DNA from 4 places in the Chelatococcus sp. YT9 genome. Region 4 is predicted to be linked to each of the others. Evidence: predicted binding sites of a transcription regulator. Region 4 holds the regulator's gene; each other region holds the start of a gene.

Region 1 (3,192 bases), 260 kb from region 4:
TCTCCGCAATGCCTCCAACGGACCGCTCGCCGCGCTGACACGCCTCGTCGGCGCTGAACGCAACGCATTCCCTGAACTCGGCGCGGTTGGCCAGGCCATCATCACCGAGCTAGTCGCCATCGCGGGCGCGCAGGGCTACGATATGGGCACAGAGGTGGGCACAGAGGCGGCCGAAAGAGGCAAGGGGCCGCGGGCCCAGGCTCTCGCAGCCGTTCGCCCCTCGATGCTTCAGGACCTGCTGCAGGGCAGGCCGATGGAGGTCGAGAGCCAGCTCGGCCAACCCGCGCTCTTCGCCGATGAAGTCGGGGTTGCGGCCCCAACCCTCAAGACGGTGCTCGCGCTGCTGCGCGGGCTCAACCACGCGATAACCCGCGGCGCATCGCCCAAAGCGGACGCGTGAGGACGGACCATCCAAGCATTCAAGCGCTCGGAACGTCAGGACATGGGCGCCGGCCGCGACCGCACATCAAGGCAAGTCGTCCAGCGCCAGGGTGTTGCAGACCAATCCGTATCCCTACATATCCACGATCGGCGCGAAACCGCCAAAGATCATGCGTTTTCCGTCGAAGGGCATGGTCGAGCCCATCTCCTTCATGCGCAGGTCGGACATCATCTTGGCATGGGCCGCGTCTCGAACTTCCTTTGAAGGATATTCGAACCAGCTGAAGACGACGACCTCACCCTCCTCGGCCTTCACGGCACGGCGAAAATCCGTGACCTTGCCGTCCGGCACGTCGTCACCCCAGCATTCAACGACGCGTGTCGCGCCGAACTCCTTGAACAAGGGCACCGCATCAGCGGCGTGCTTGCGATAGACTTCCTTGTTCGCGGCAGGCACCGCGGCAACGAACCCTTCCACGTATTTCATCATTCTTCTCCTCCCTGAGGCTGCTGACCTGTCACACCAGCGCGAGGCGCCATAGATACGTTGATATCAACTTATCTATAGCTTGTCAAAATTGCCTTGCCTCCATGGTCCACCTCTCCTTCCGCGCAGCCCGCGGGCTCATGCGTCGGCGAGCGGCCAGCGGCCCTTCTCATGGTATCGTCCTAGTCCGCGTTCGCTGTGAATAAGTGTGAAGGCCGTGGCCTTGAAACGGATCGGACCAATCGACTGAAAGGGCACCGGCCCCGGACAGTAGGCCAGCGTCATATGCGGCTTGAAAGTGTCTGCCGCGCGTAGGCCATGGCCCCGCATGGCTTCGACGAGCGACTCGTGCAGACGCTGGAGAGAACCGGCTTCCGCCAGCAGCACGAGGGGATGTTTGCGCTCCCCGCCGCCGCGCTTGGGTGCTGGCCGAAAACTCCCCACCGAAGAGAAGGTAACCTCGAACGCCTGCCCACCGATGGTGCGAGCAGCGAGCTCCGACGCATAAACCTTGTGCGTTGGCAGCCGTTTGTAGTCGCCCACGTGGTACAGCGACACATGGAGGCGCCCTGGTTTCAGGACGTCTCCCTGGATCGCGTTCAGCTGCCGAAAGGCGGTGCTGAAGCGCGCGATCTTTGCGGCGGATCCACGGTCTGGAAGCAGGCAGAAAAACAGCCTCTCGGGCAACTTCGGCCGCCAGGGCTCGTCCCGGAATAAATCAAGCTGATCTTGCATGACGGGCGCTCCCCTACGCAATAATCGCAGCCCGATCCCATTAAATTGGCGACCGGGCCGCCGAGACGCGCGACAACGCTAGAGCCTCTTGGTAGATGCCCGAAACGACCTGCAGTATAGAACATATCATGAACGAATCAAGCGCCGGCGAGTGCAGCGATTCGGATCAATGCATCCGCCGGTGTGATAGGCTCGGTGCAGCCTATGACAAAGGGAGGGCCGTGGCGCCATGACGGACGGACATTCAACCACCCAGCGTAGCGTGGTCGTGCAGGGCTTCACAAACAGTGTCCTTGACCCGAAGGAGCCCATGCTCGGACCGCTGGAGAACGGAGGCACCATCATCGCGAATACCGCACCGGGATGCTGGGGGCCAATGATCACCCCGCGACTGCGCGGTGGGCATGAAGTCACCCAGCCCGTCTTCATCGAGGGCGCCGAGCCGGGCGATGCCGTCGCGATCCGCATTCGCGACATCACCGTTACCTCGCTCGCTACTGCATCAGGCCATGACAGCTCACCCGCCGGTTTCTGTCTGGGCGATCCCTATGTGGCGGCGCGCTGCCCGGTCTGCGACGAGATCTGGCCGGAAACCCACGTCGAGGGCATTGGTCAGGACGCGGTGCGCTGCAACAAATGCGGCAACGCCGTAAAGCCTTTCGAGATCGTCCATGGCTATACTGTCGTATTCGACCATGCGCACGGCGTCGGCCTGACCATGCCGCGATCAGCCGCTGACAAGATCGCTCGTGAAGCCAAGCATTATGCGGCGCTGCCCGATCATTCGGTGCAGCACTCCATTCTGACCTTCGCGCCGGCGGACATGGCCGGCGTGCCCGTGCGTCTCAGGCCGTTTCTCGGCCAGCTCGGCACAACGCCGTCAATGGCCCTGCCGGACTCTCACAACGCAGGCGATTTCGGCGCCTTCCTCGTCGGCGCCCCCCATCCCTATGCAGTCACGGCCGAGCAGTTGGCCGCGCACAAGACGGACGGTCATATGGATATCGACGCGGTGCGCGCAGGCGCGATCCTCGTGGCGCCGGTGAAGGTGAAGGGCGCTGGCGTTTACATGGGAGACATGCACGCCGCCCAAGGCGACGGCGAGATCGCCGGCCATACCATGGATGTGGCGGGCAGCGTCACGCTGCAAATCGAGGTGGTGAAGAACTATCGCATCGACGGGCCGGTTCTCTTCCCGCTGCCGGAAGATCTGCCGCCATTGGCGCGGCCGCTCTCGCCCGGTGAGAAGGCGGCGGCGCAGAAGCTCGCGAGCCAGTGGGGTGTGAGCGCCATCGAGGATCTCGCGCCAATCTCCGTCATCGGCACCGCGGCGAACATGAACGCCGCCATCGATAACGGGTTGCAGCGCGCAGCGGATCTTCTCGGCGTCACGGTCCCGGAAATTCGCAACCGCGCGACCGTCAACGGCGCCATTGAGATCGGGCGCGCGCCCGGCGTCATTCAGGTGACCTTCCTCGCGCCGCTCAGCCGCCTGGATGCCGCCGGTCTCGGCCAATACGCGCGCGAGCAGTACGGGCTGTAGAATACGCCAGGGCGAGGATCTTGCCGCAGTCTCCGCCAAGGCCTTG
Region 2 (3,192 bases), on a different contig from region 4:
ACCTCTCGATGACGCTGTTCATCGACAGACTGCCGCGCTTGCGCAGCGTGATGGGCGTGGTTGCCAGTGTTCTAGGCCTTATTACAAGCCTCATCCTGCTGTGGTCGTGTTGGCAGACCTTCCACCTGTCCTGGCTGTTCGGAACGAGATCAATTCAGCCTTCCCAGACGCCACTCTATCTCCCGCAAGCGATCATGCCAGTTGGCTTCCTGATGCTGGTCTTCGCCTATTTGGAGGACATCCTCCGGCGCCTATCGGGCCTGCCGCCGCGCCGGCAGGACGACGATAAAGCAACCTGGGGCGAGGGGGACGTGGTATGAGCTGGGAGGCTAGCCTTCTCATTTACGTCGCCTTGCTCGGGGTGATGATCTCCATCGGCGTTCCGATGGCGTTGGCCATGGGCCTGACGGGTATTGTCGGGCTCACGCTCCTGCATGGCACGACGCTCTGGCCGAGCCTAGGTGACGTGGTCTGGAACTCCACAAACTCGTTCACGCTCGTTGCAGTGCCATTGTTCGTACTGATGGGTGAGGTACTGCTTAAGAGCGGTGCGGCCGAACGGTTTTATTCCGGCCTCAGTGTGTTGATGGGGCGTGTGCCCGGCGGGCTCGCGCAGTCCAACATTCTGGGCAGCGCCCTATTTTCGGCGATCAGCGGTTCATCCACCGCAACTACCCTGACTATCGGCACCGTCGCGATCCCGCAAATGCGGAAGCGCGGCTACAACGATCATCTCACCTTCGGCACCCTGACGGGCGGCGGCGCGTTGGGGAACCTTATTCCGCCGAGCATCTTTCTTCTTGTCTACGCCGCGGTCGTCCAGGCATCAGCGGTCGAGTTGTTCGTGGCGACCATCGTGCCCGGCCTTCTCGCTGTCGCGATGTTCATGGTCTATGTCGCGATCAAGGCGCGGGCGAATCCCGGCTGGGTTCCGCCGCGCGGCGAGCCCGCCGCCCCGCGCGATATCGGCCGCGCGCTCGTTGACTGCATACCGATCTCGGTGCTGATCCTGTCAATCATCGGAGGCATGTACGGCGGGATCATGACGCCGACGGAGGCTGCCGGGTTCGGTTGCCTCCTGGCGTTCGTCATCGCTGGCCTGTATCGGCGTCTCAACCTTGCAGCGATCCGCAGCGCCTGCGTGAACAGCATTTCAATCACCTGCGTGCTCTCGCTCATCATCATCAATGGCCAGATCCTCGGCCTAGCCGTTACTCACGCCGGCATAGGCGTCGGAGTCTCCAGGGCGCTCGTCGAGATGGGGCTGTCTCCGTTCATCTTTTTTACTTTTCTCTTCGTCCTGTATCTCGTCCTGGGCGCGATGCTCGAGGGCGTCTCGATGATGCTGCTCACGGTGCCGGTGCTCTATCCGACGCTCAAAGCAATGGGCTTTGATGACATCTGGTTCGGCGTGTTCCTGGTCATTCAGGCGGAGTTGGCGCAGCTTTCGCCGCCCATTGGCCTGAATCTCATTGCCGTGCAGTCGGTGGCGCGCGACGCGAAGCTGGGCCTCATCATGAGGGCAACGCTGCCATACGCGATCATGCTTAGCGGTTTATGTTTTCTTCTCTACATGCTGCCTGAGCTTGCGCTTTGGCTCCCTCAAATGATGCGGGGACAATAACGACAGCGCGTGATCCACAGTGAGGCCGGCATTGACTTGCCCTCGACACCGGCGGAGCCAAAGCTAATTCCCATTTGCGGCCTTCACGGTTTCGCGCGTTTTGTTGACGATATCGGCGTCGTCGACTCGGTTATTGGCCGGCCTTTCCTGTCAAAACGCAAGCGCTCGGTGGAGCCGAGCCTGCTCCATCTCGAATGAGAACAAAAAAAGAACATTATTGTCCCCCAAAGGTGACAAAGCCGGCCGACGGCTAGTCCTTCTTGAACGAACGAGTCCGACGAAAAGGTAGGGTTCGATGCCACACCTCAGCCTCGCTGAGAAACTGTCAATTCTCGCCGACGCGGCCAAGTATGATGCGTCTTGCGCCTCATCTGGCGCCAAACAGCGAAATTCGCGCGATGGCAAGGGCATCGGCTCCACCTCCGGCAATGGCATCTGCCATGCCTATGCTCCTGACGGACGGTGTATCAGCCTGCTCAAAGTTCTGCTGACGAATAGTTGCACCTTCGACTGTCATTACTGCATCAATCGGAGTTCCTCGAACGTCCGCCGCGCGCGTTTTACCGTCGACGAAATCGTTGATCTGACGCTGGATTTCTATCGTCGGAATTATATAGAAGGACTTTTCCTCTCATCCGGCATCATTAATACGCCGGATTACACAATGGAACAAATCGTCAGAGTGGCCAAGGCGCTGCGCGAAGATCACGATTTCCGCGGCTATATTCACCTCAAGACGATTCCTGACGCGGCAGCAGACTTGGTGACCCAAGCCGGGCGTTATGCCGATCGCGTCTCCATCAACGTCGAGCTTCCCACCACGGGCGGGCTTCGGCGGCTGGCACCCGACAAGTCGGAGAAGCGGATAGAGGGCGCGATGGCCAAGATGCGCTCCGCGATCGACGAGGGGCGGGATGCCCGCAAGCGTTATCGTTCCGCGCCGAATTTCGCCCCCGCTGGCCAGTCCACGCAGATGATCATCGGCGCCGATGCAGCAACCGATCGGGAGATCGTGTCGCGCGCTGCCATGCTCTACGACCGCTTCGACTTACGCCGTGTGTACTACTCGGCCTTCAGCCCTATCCCAGACGCGAGTGCCGTCTTGCCTCTCAAGCGGCCGCCCTTGATGCGGGAACACCGTCTATATCAGTCCGACTGGCTGATCCGCTTTTATCAATACTCGCCCCAGGAGGTAAAAGCGGCGGCCGATCCCGACACGGGTATGCTTCCGCTTCACATTGATCCCAAGCTTGCGTGGGCGCTGAGATTCCGGGAGAATTTTCCGGTGGACGTCAATCACGCGTCCCGAAGAATGCTGCTGCGCATCCCCGGACTTGGTGTAAAGGCGGTCGACTCAATCCTGGCAGCGCGCCGTTGTCATAAGCTGAGGCTTGACGATGTTGCGCGCCTCACAACGTCGTTGAAGAAGATTCTCCCCTTCATCATCGCTGTGGATTGGAAGCCAGTGGCGCTGGGAGATCGGGAAAACCTTCTTCCGCATCTCGTCGCAAAGCCGAACCAGCTTGAGCTTTTTGCATCTTGATGCGCGTGATCTGCCTCGATGCCGA
Region 3 (3,192 bases), 270 kb from region 4:
ATGGCGAGATCGCCGATGGTGGTCAGGCCGGCGCGGGTGAGGGCGCGGAGATTCTGCGCCTCAAGGCCAAGGGCCGCGATGGGCAGAGGACGGACAGCTTCCCTTTCCTGGCCGGAGGGAACGAGGCCTCCCCGGCCATAGCGGGCGACGGCTCGGGCCGCGTCGGGCGTATCGGCGATGGCGCTCAAGGCGGTGAAGCCCTGGGCCGCAAGGCGCGCCATGAGATCGCCGCGCAAGTCCGCCTCACCCCCGAAAAGATGCGCGCAGCCGGTTATATCGAGCTGGAGGCCGTCCTCGCCATCGAGACCTACCAGCGGCGTATAGCGATCGCACCAGTCGGCGATGTGATCACGCAGGGCGAGGTCCGCCATCTTATCCTCATCGGCCAAGGTGAGATGCGGCACGCGCGCCCGGGCATCAGCCAGGGTGAGGCCAGGGCGCAGCCCAAGCTTGCGGGCATGGACATCGGCCTGGACGATGCGCAGGGCGCTCTTGATCTTGGCGACGACGACGAGGGGAGGCGCGGGAAAAGCAGCCTCAGCCCGCGCGTCTCCAGCCGGCCTTCTCGGCGGTGTTCCCACCGCTGTCGTCATGGGAGCTCCCTTGAAGGGAGACGACATTCCACCCGGGCGGCCGGTTCTCGCGGACAGGCGATGCAGTCGGTCGGTCGCCAGAAGTGGCAGCCAGAGAGCGAGATAGCGCCGCTTTTCGGAAGGCACGGTCATCGCGATTCCACTCCACGAGGAAAGTCTGTGGTGGATAGCCCTCCCTGTGCAAAAGCAGGCCGATCTCGAAAGCCGGCGCGCCGGGAGCCCCGGCCGCGAGGCGGGAGGAGGGGGCCGCGCGGATGCTCCAGCGGGTCAGCGCGGCGCTCGGCTGTGGCGCGGCTCCCGGGCCGCTGCGAATGAGAAAGGCGGTGACGCAGGCTTGTGCCGCGGCGCGGTTCAGGCGCTGGCTCGCCGTGAGGTCGAGGGCCCTCGGTGCGCCCCAGAGCTCGACGACCACGACACCAGTCGCTTGGCAGCGCAAAGCCTCATGACCTGCTCTTAAGGTCTGCAGGGCATCCGGCATGCGCAGCAGCACGACATTTTCAGGAGGCAAGCCGAGTTCCTGGAGGCCGGGCGCGTGCAATTCACCTTGTTCCTGCGCGATCATATCCTGGCGGACCCAGATGATGGGACGGTGGACGGCCGCGCAGGCGGTGAGGGCAAGGCAGAAACCGCGCGTGGCTGCCGCGTCGCTCGCGCTGCCTGCGAAGAATTCATGCAAGGCCGCCCGCCGCAGCCCGCCACCGATGGCTGAATCGAGGGCAGGCAGTCCAAGCGAGAAACGCTGTTCATCCAAGGGCCCCGCCGACAGGGTTTTGATAGCCCTGTCGGCCGTGACGACGGTGGCAATATCGTGCCGTAGCCCGGCGAGAGACCCCCTCGCGGTGCTCATTGAAAAATTCCTTGCGGTATAATGTTCCTGGTTTGTTCTAAAATAGTCCTCTCTTTCAGGTGAGTCAACATGCCGAATCAGTTGTCTGGCGGTTGGATGCTGCCGCTGGTGTTCTGAATAGAAGGCAGGCCATCGATAGGAGAGGTTTCAGTAGTACGGGGAGAGCCGAGCCGAAATTTCTGACTTTCGCAACTAATTGTTAACAATACTAAGTAATTGCGACCTAATGGCGCAGTCGAGGCCTTATGATTAACAGAGCGTTGATTTTGCGCGGCGGAATCTCACTTCGTTCTTTCGTGGCAGGATCCCGCGACACACAATTGGATCATCGCTTCTTTGCGATTCCTTTGCCATGCTCCGAGTGAAGCAAGGCATTCATGTCTGAATGACGGCGAGTGAAAGTCCACCTTTGCCCAGGCTGCGATGACTCGCAGAGCGGTGACAACGGGCGCGCTCCCCGGTCAGGGCCAAGCCTGATCAAGGCTCAAACCATGGAGGCCTCAGTCACGCCAGAGCACTGCCGGCAGCAACTTCGAAACGGAGCATTATATGAAGATCATGCGCGTCGTGGCGTAAGAGCAATCCAGTCAGTCAGGAGCCCGGCGTCAAATCTGCCAGCACTGCCGCAATATGAATTTGACCGTGGATTGATTGGCTCCCCGAGCAGGACTCGAACCTGCGACAAAGCGGTTAACAGCCGCTTGCTCTACCAACTGAGCTATCGGGGATCGCTAACGCAGGGCAGTGGGTACAGTATGTCCGTGGGGACTGCAACCCCCTTTTGAAGATCACTCGAATTTTTTGTGCAGCTTGTTCCGGGTTTTTGTGAATGGGAGGCGGGTGGACCAATTTAGCGCACATTGTGGTGTTGCGGCGGACGGTGGAGCTTTGCTATGAACCCTCCACGAGGCCTCGTGGCGGAGTGGTTACGCAGAGGACTGCAAATCCTTGCACCCCGGTTCGATTCCGGGCGAGGCCTCCAACAAGTTCGACCATGCACGCGATGGAAGTGCCAGGCGGGCATCGACGCCCGTCTGAGGGCGGAAGTCAGCGTTTTTCAAATATTTAGAGATTCTGCAGGGCTGTGAGAGAGCTTTGCGCATCTCCCACTTGCCTACGGTGGAGTAGCCGATGAATGACTTCGCGCGGTTGCGCCGGACCATGGTGGATAATCAGGTCCGAACCTATGATGTCACGAGTCGCAGTCTTCTCGCCGTACTCGAGGATGCACCTCGTGAGCTATTCCTGCCGGAAGGGCAGGAGGATCTAGCCTATAGCGACCAGAATCTGGTGTTCGGAGACGCTGCCGGTGGTCGGTATTGCATGCTCGCGCCAATGATTTTGGCTCGCCTCATTCAGGCCCTGGATATCAGGCCGGGCATCCGTGTTCTCGATGTATGCGCTGGCTTTGGTTATAGTGCTCTCCTGATGTCGCGCCTCGGTGCCGAGGTTGTCGCGGTTGTCGGTGGACAAGAGTTGGCAGAAGAGGCGCGTAAGCGTCTAGACGCTTGTCAGGCCTCGGGAATCGACGTCGTAGTTGGAGATGTCGCGTCAGGTCACGCGGCGCGCGCGCCCTATGATGCCATCCTCGTCAATGGAGCGTTCGAGGTGTTGCCGGACGCGTTGAAAGAGCAGATGGCCGATGGTGGCCAGTTGGCTGGCATCGACGGAGCCAGCGGTGCTGGTAAAGCCGTCGTATATCGGCGTAGCGGAAGCTCGTTCGGCCGGCGAGCTCTGTTCGAGGCGTCAGCG
Region 4 (3,192 bases):
GAATATCGCGGCCGAGTTGGTCGGTGCCGAGCCAGTATCCCGGCACACCGCGCTCCATCAGCGCCGGCGGACGCAGGCGCAGGGTTAGCTCCTGGGCATAGGGATCATGCGGCGCCAATAGCGAAGGCGCCAGCGCGAACAGAAACCCGATCAAGATGATCAAGAGGCTGAGCTTGGCCGCCTTCTTCGCCACGAGGCGCTTCAGCACGCCGCGCCAGCGGCTTTCGATGGGGGTGGGCTCCGCTGCAGCGACAGGCGGTGACAAGGACATGGCGCCGCCTCAGTTGTAGCTGATGCGCGGATCGAGAACCGCGTAGAGGAGATCGACGACGAGGTTCACGAACACGAAAATGATCGCGAAGGTGAAAACGACTGCCTGCACAACGGGAAAGTCGCGCGCGTAGATCGCTTGGATGGCGAGGCGCCCCACTCCGGGCCAGGAGAATACCGTTTCGGTCACTACGACGCCTCCCATCAGGAGACCGACCTGGAGACCAATAACGGTGAGCACGGGAATGAAGCCGTTCCGCAGGGCGTGGATCCACAGCACGGTGCGCTCACGGGCGCCCTTGGCGCGGGCTGTACGGATATAATCCTGCCGCAGCACGTCGAGCATGCAGGACCGCGTGACGCGTGCGATCAGCGCGACGAGATTGAAGGCAAGGGTCGCGGCCGGCAGAATGAGATTGAGCCAGGAACCGCGTCCGCCCGAGGGCAGCCAGCGCAGCCATACGGCAAAGACAATGATCGAGATGATGCCGAGGTAAAAGCCTGGCAGCGCCTGTCCCATGAGCGTGATGCCGCGAATGGTGATATCGGCGGGCGTATTGCGGCGATAGGCAGCGGCCACCCCCGCCGGCACGCCGATGAAGAGCGCCATGGCCATCGTTGCGGCGGCCAGTTCCGTGGTCGCACCAAGGCGCTCCCAGACGAGGCTCATCGCCGGCTGGTTGAAGCGCAACGAGGAGCCGAAATCGCCCATGAGCCCTTTGGCGAAGAATGTGACGAACTGCTCCCACAACGGCTTGTCGAGGCCGTGCACGGACCGGAAGGCGGCCCTGGCCTCCTCGGTCGCGTTGGTCGGCAACATGAGGTCGGTCGGATCACCGCTTAGACGGGTCAGAAAAAAACACACCAGCATGATGCCGATGAGCACCGGAATCGTGAGGATGAGTCGCTGCACGATGTAACGGCCCATACATAGTTCCCCTGCCACCGTCGCACGTCTTTGAGAGCGACGGATCGCATTTTGCGACCGCTTGATTTGAAGTTGAGACGATCTTATCGGCCATGCTTAAATTCACAAGCATGAATTTCATGATGAACGATATTTCCGATTTAAAATTCACAAATTCGGAAACTGCATGCGCGGCCCCAAGTCATCCGTCCGGAAAGATGGGTGGCAGAGTTCGCAAAGAGAGAGCCTGTTGATCAGCAGAGAGGCGGCATACGGAGCGGCTGAAATCAGCCGCCCGCCTCGGGCGCGTGCTTTCGGGGTTGCGGAACACATAGAGAACAGCTATCGTCGTTCATGATTTGTTTCCTACTTCAGGAGCACAGTATTGAATAGGTGCGATTGCTCCTAAAAACTGATCGATCCTGGTGCTGGATGTGTTGGAAGCGGGCAAACGAAAGGCGGGGGTGGTCACAACATGCTGACGCGCAAGCAGAACGAGCTTCTTCGCTTCATCCACGAGCGGCTGCGGGAAACAAGCGTACCTCCCTCCTTCGACGAGATGAAGGAAGCGCTTGATTTGAAGTCGAAATCAGGCATCCATCGTCTGATCATCGCTCTCGAGGAACGCGGCTTTATTCGCCGGCTTCCTAACCGGGCGCGCGCTCTTGAAGTCATCAAGTTGCCCGATACCGCGATGGCCGCCGTGCCGCGTGGAAAATTCAGCCCAAGTGTGGTGGAGGGGGGCCTGGGACGTGTGCGCAACCTGCCTCCTGCGGCAGAAACCGATGCGCCAAAAACGATTTCGGTCCCGGTGATGGGGCGGATCGCCGCCGGCACGCCCATCTCAGCGATCCAATCGCGCAGCAACACACTGGCCATTCCGGTCGAAATGCTGAGTGCCGGCGAGCATTTTGCTCTTGAGGTCCGCGGCGATTCGATGATTGAGGCCGGCATCCTTGATGGCGACACGGTCGTTATCCGGCGCCAGGACATGGCGGATACGGGAGACATCATCGTTGCCCTGATCGATGATGAGGAAGCGACGCTTAAACGCCTGCGGCGCCGTGGCTCCTCGATCGCGCTTGAAGCGGCTAACCCGGCTTATGAGACGCGCGTGCTCGGCCCTGACCGGGTTCGGATACAGGGCAAGCTCGTCAGTCTTCTGCGTCGCTATTGAGGGGCGCCCTCTCCTCTCCCTCCTCGTTAGCCTCCGGTGCCGCATCGAGAGGATCGAGACTTTGGTGCCTCGAGGATGATGCAGCGGCTGGCGTTTTTGGGTCGGGTGGACGGCCCGCGGGCTGGGCCGGTTTGCCACCGGTGATCCAGGGACGCGATGCGGTGGAGAGCGCCTGAATTCGGCTGAAGCCGGCGCTAAGTGGATCCTCTACGAGCATGATGGCACCGCTGCGGTCGAGAATGGACCGGTCGATGATAGTGGCGGCCTCGCAGGTGCGTGGCGCCTGCAGCGGGCTCACGATGACTGCAGCACGTCGGCAATCCTCCGGGAAGGCACGTTTATCACGCACGAAGGCGATCATCTGACCGCTCTTTAAACGTGCGGTGCAGCCGAGCCGGTCACAGTGTGTGGCATGGCGCAGGGAAGGATCGTCGATAGCCCGCCCGTCACCGTCGGCTCGCAGCCACTGCTCCAGCACAAAGCCCGACGGCTTGCCGAGGACGATGAGCCGGCTGTCGGCGGCGCGCAGGGCGAGGCCGCTCGCGCCACGATCAATGTAAATGTCAGGAGGCTGTGCGCCGTGCGCCATCGCGAGCCCGATTACCGCGGGACACAGCGCAAGCCAGCGCAAGGCTGTTGTCCATAGGGTGATCCAGAGGATGGCGATGACCATCAGGCCGAGAGCGCCTACACCGAAAGCCGGCACGACCACGCGCGAGCGTTCGAGCTCGGCGACCGCGCGGGCGGATGCCAGCACCGGCACTGTGGCTTGGCCGATCAACCACCAGACCGGCCGGTCGAGCTCAAAGAAAGACGCAAAGACGCCGAGCACCGAGAG

What was found. The regulator LexA, encoded in region 4, represses DNA repair genes until DNA is damaged. The targets are predictions, from matches to a motif close to TGTTCNNNNTGTGTTCNG.
Region 1: KIO76_RS17495 (2'-5' RNA ligase family protein) is a predicted target of LexA. The motif match lies at 1,721-1,738, and genes of this name have one in related genera.
Region 2: KIO76_RS25185 (putative DNA modification/repair radical SAM protein) is a predicted target of LexA. The motif match lies at 1,821-1,838, and genes of this name have one in related genera.
Region 3: KIO76_RS19920 (ImuA family protein) is a predicted target of LexA. The motif match lies at 1,463-1,480, and genes of this name have one in related genera.

The regions. Positions count from the first base shown of each region.
Region 1 covers NZ_JAHBRW010000001.1:3,797,133-3,800,324, reverse strand. The annotation lists gene KIO76_RS17505 (ketopantoate reductase family protein) at 1-400, shown strand, start outside; gene KIO76_RS17500 (DUF1428 domain-containing protein) at 515-868, opposite strand; gene KIO76_RS17495 (2'-5' RNA ligase family protein) at 1,007-1,603, opposite strand; gene KIO76_RS17490 (acetamidase/formamidase family protein) at 1,833-3,146, shown strand.
Region 2 covers NZ_JAHBRW010000002.1:1,127,432-1,130,623, forward strand. The annotation lists gene KIO76_RS25175 (TRAP transporter small permease) at 1-320, shown strand, start outside; gene KIO76_RS25180 (TRAP transporter large permease) at 317-1,624, shown strand; gene KIO76_RS25185 (putative DNA modification/repair radical SAM protein) at 1,920-3,167, shown strand; gene KIO76_RS25190 (UdgX family uracil-DNA binding protein) at 3,167-3,192, shown strand, end outside.
Region 3 covers NZ_JAHBRW010000001.1:4,331,713-4,334,904, reverse strand. The annotation lists gene KIO76_RS19925 (Y-family DNA polymerase) at 1-593, opposite strand, end outside; gene KIO76_RS19920 (ImuA family protein) at 538-1,440, opposite strand; tRNA gene KIO76_RS19915 (tRNA-Asn) at 2,093-2,168, opposite strand; tRNA gene KIO76_RS19910 (tRNA-Cys) at 2,349-2,422, shown strand; gene KIO76_RS19905 (protein-L-isoaspartate O-methyltransferase family protein) at 2,572-3,192, shown strand, end outside.
Region 4 covers NZ_JAHBRW010000001.1:4,061,724-4,064,915, reverse strand. The annotation lists gene KIO76_RS18775 (ABC transporter permease) at 1-271, opposite strand, end outside; gene KIO76_RS18770 (ABC transporter permease) at 281-1,198, opposite strand; gene lexA (transcriptional repressor LexA) at 1,653-2,354, shown strand; gene KIO76_RS18760 (ComEC/Rec2 family competence protein) at 2,332-3,192, opposite strand, start outside.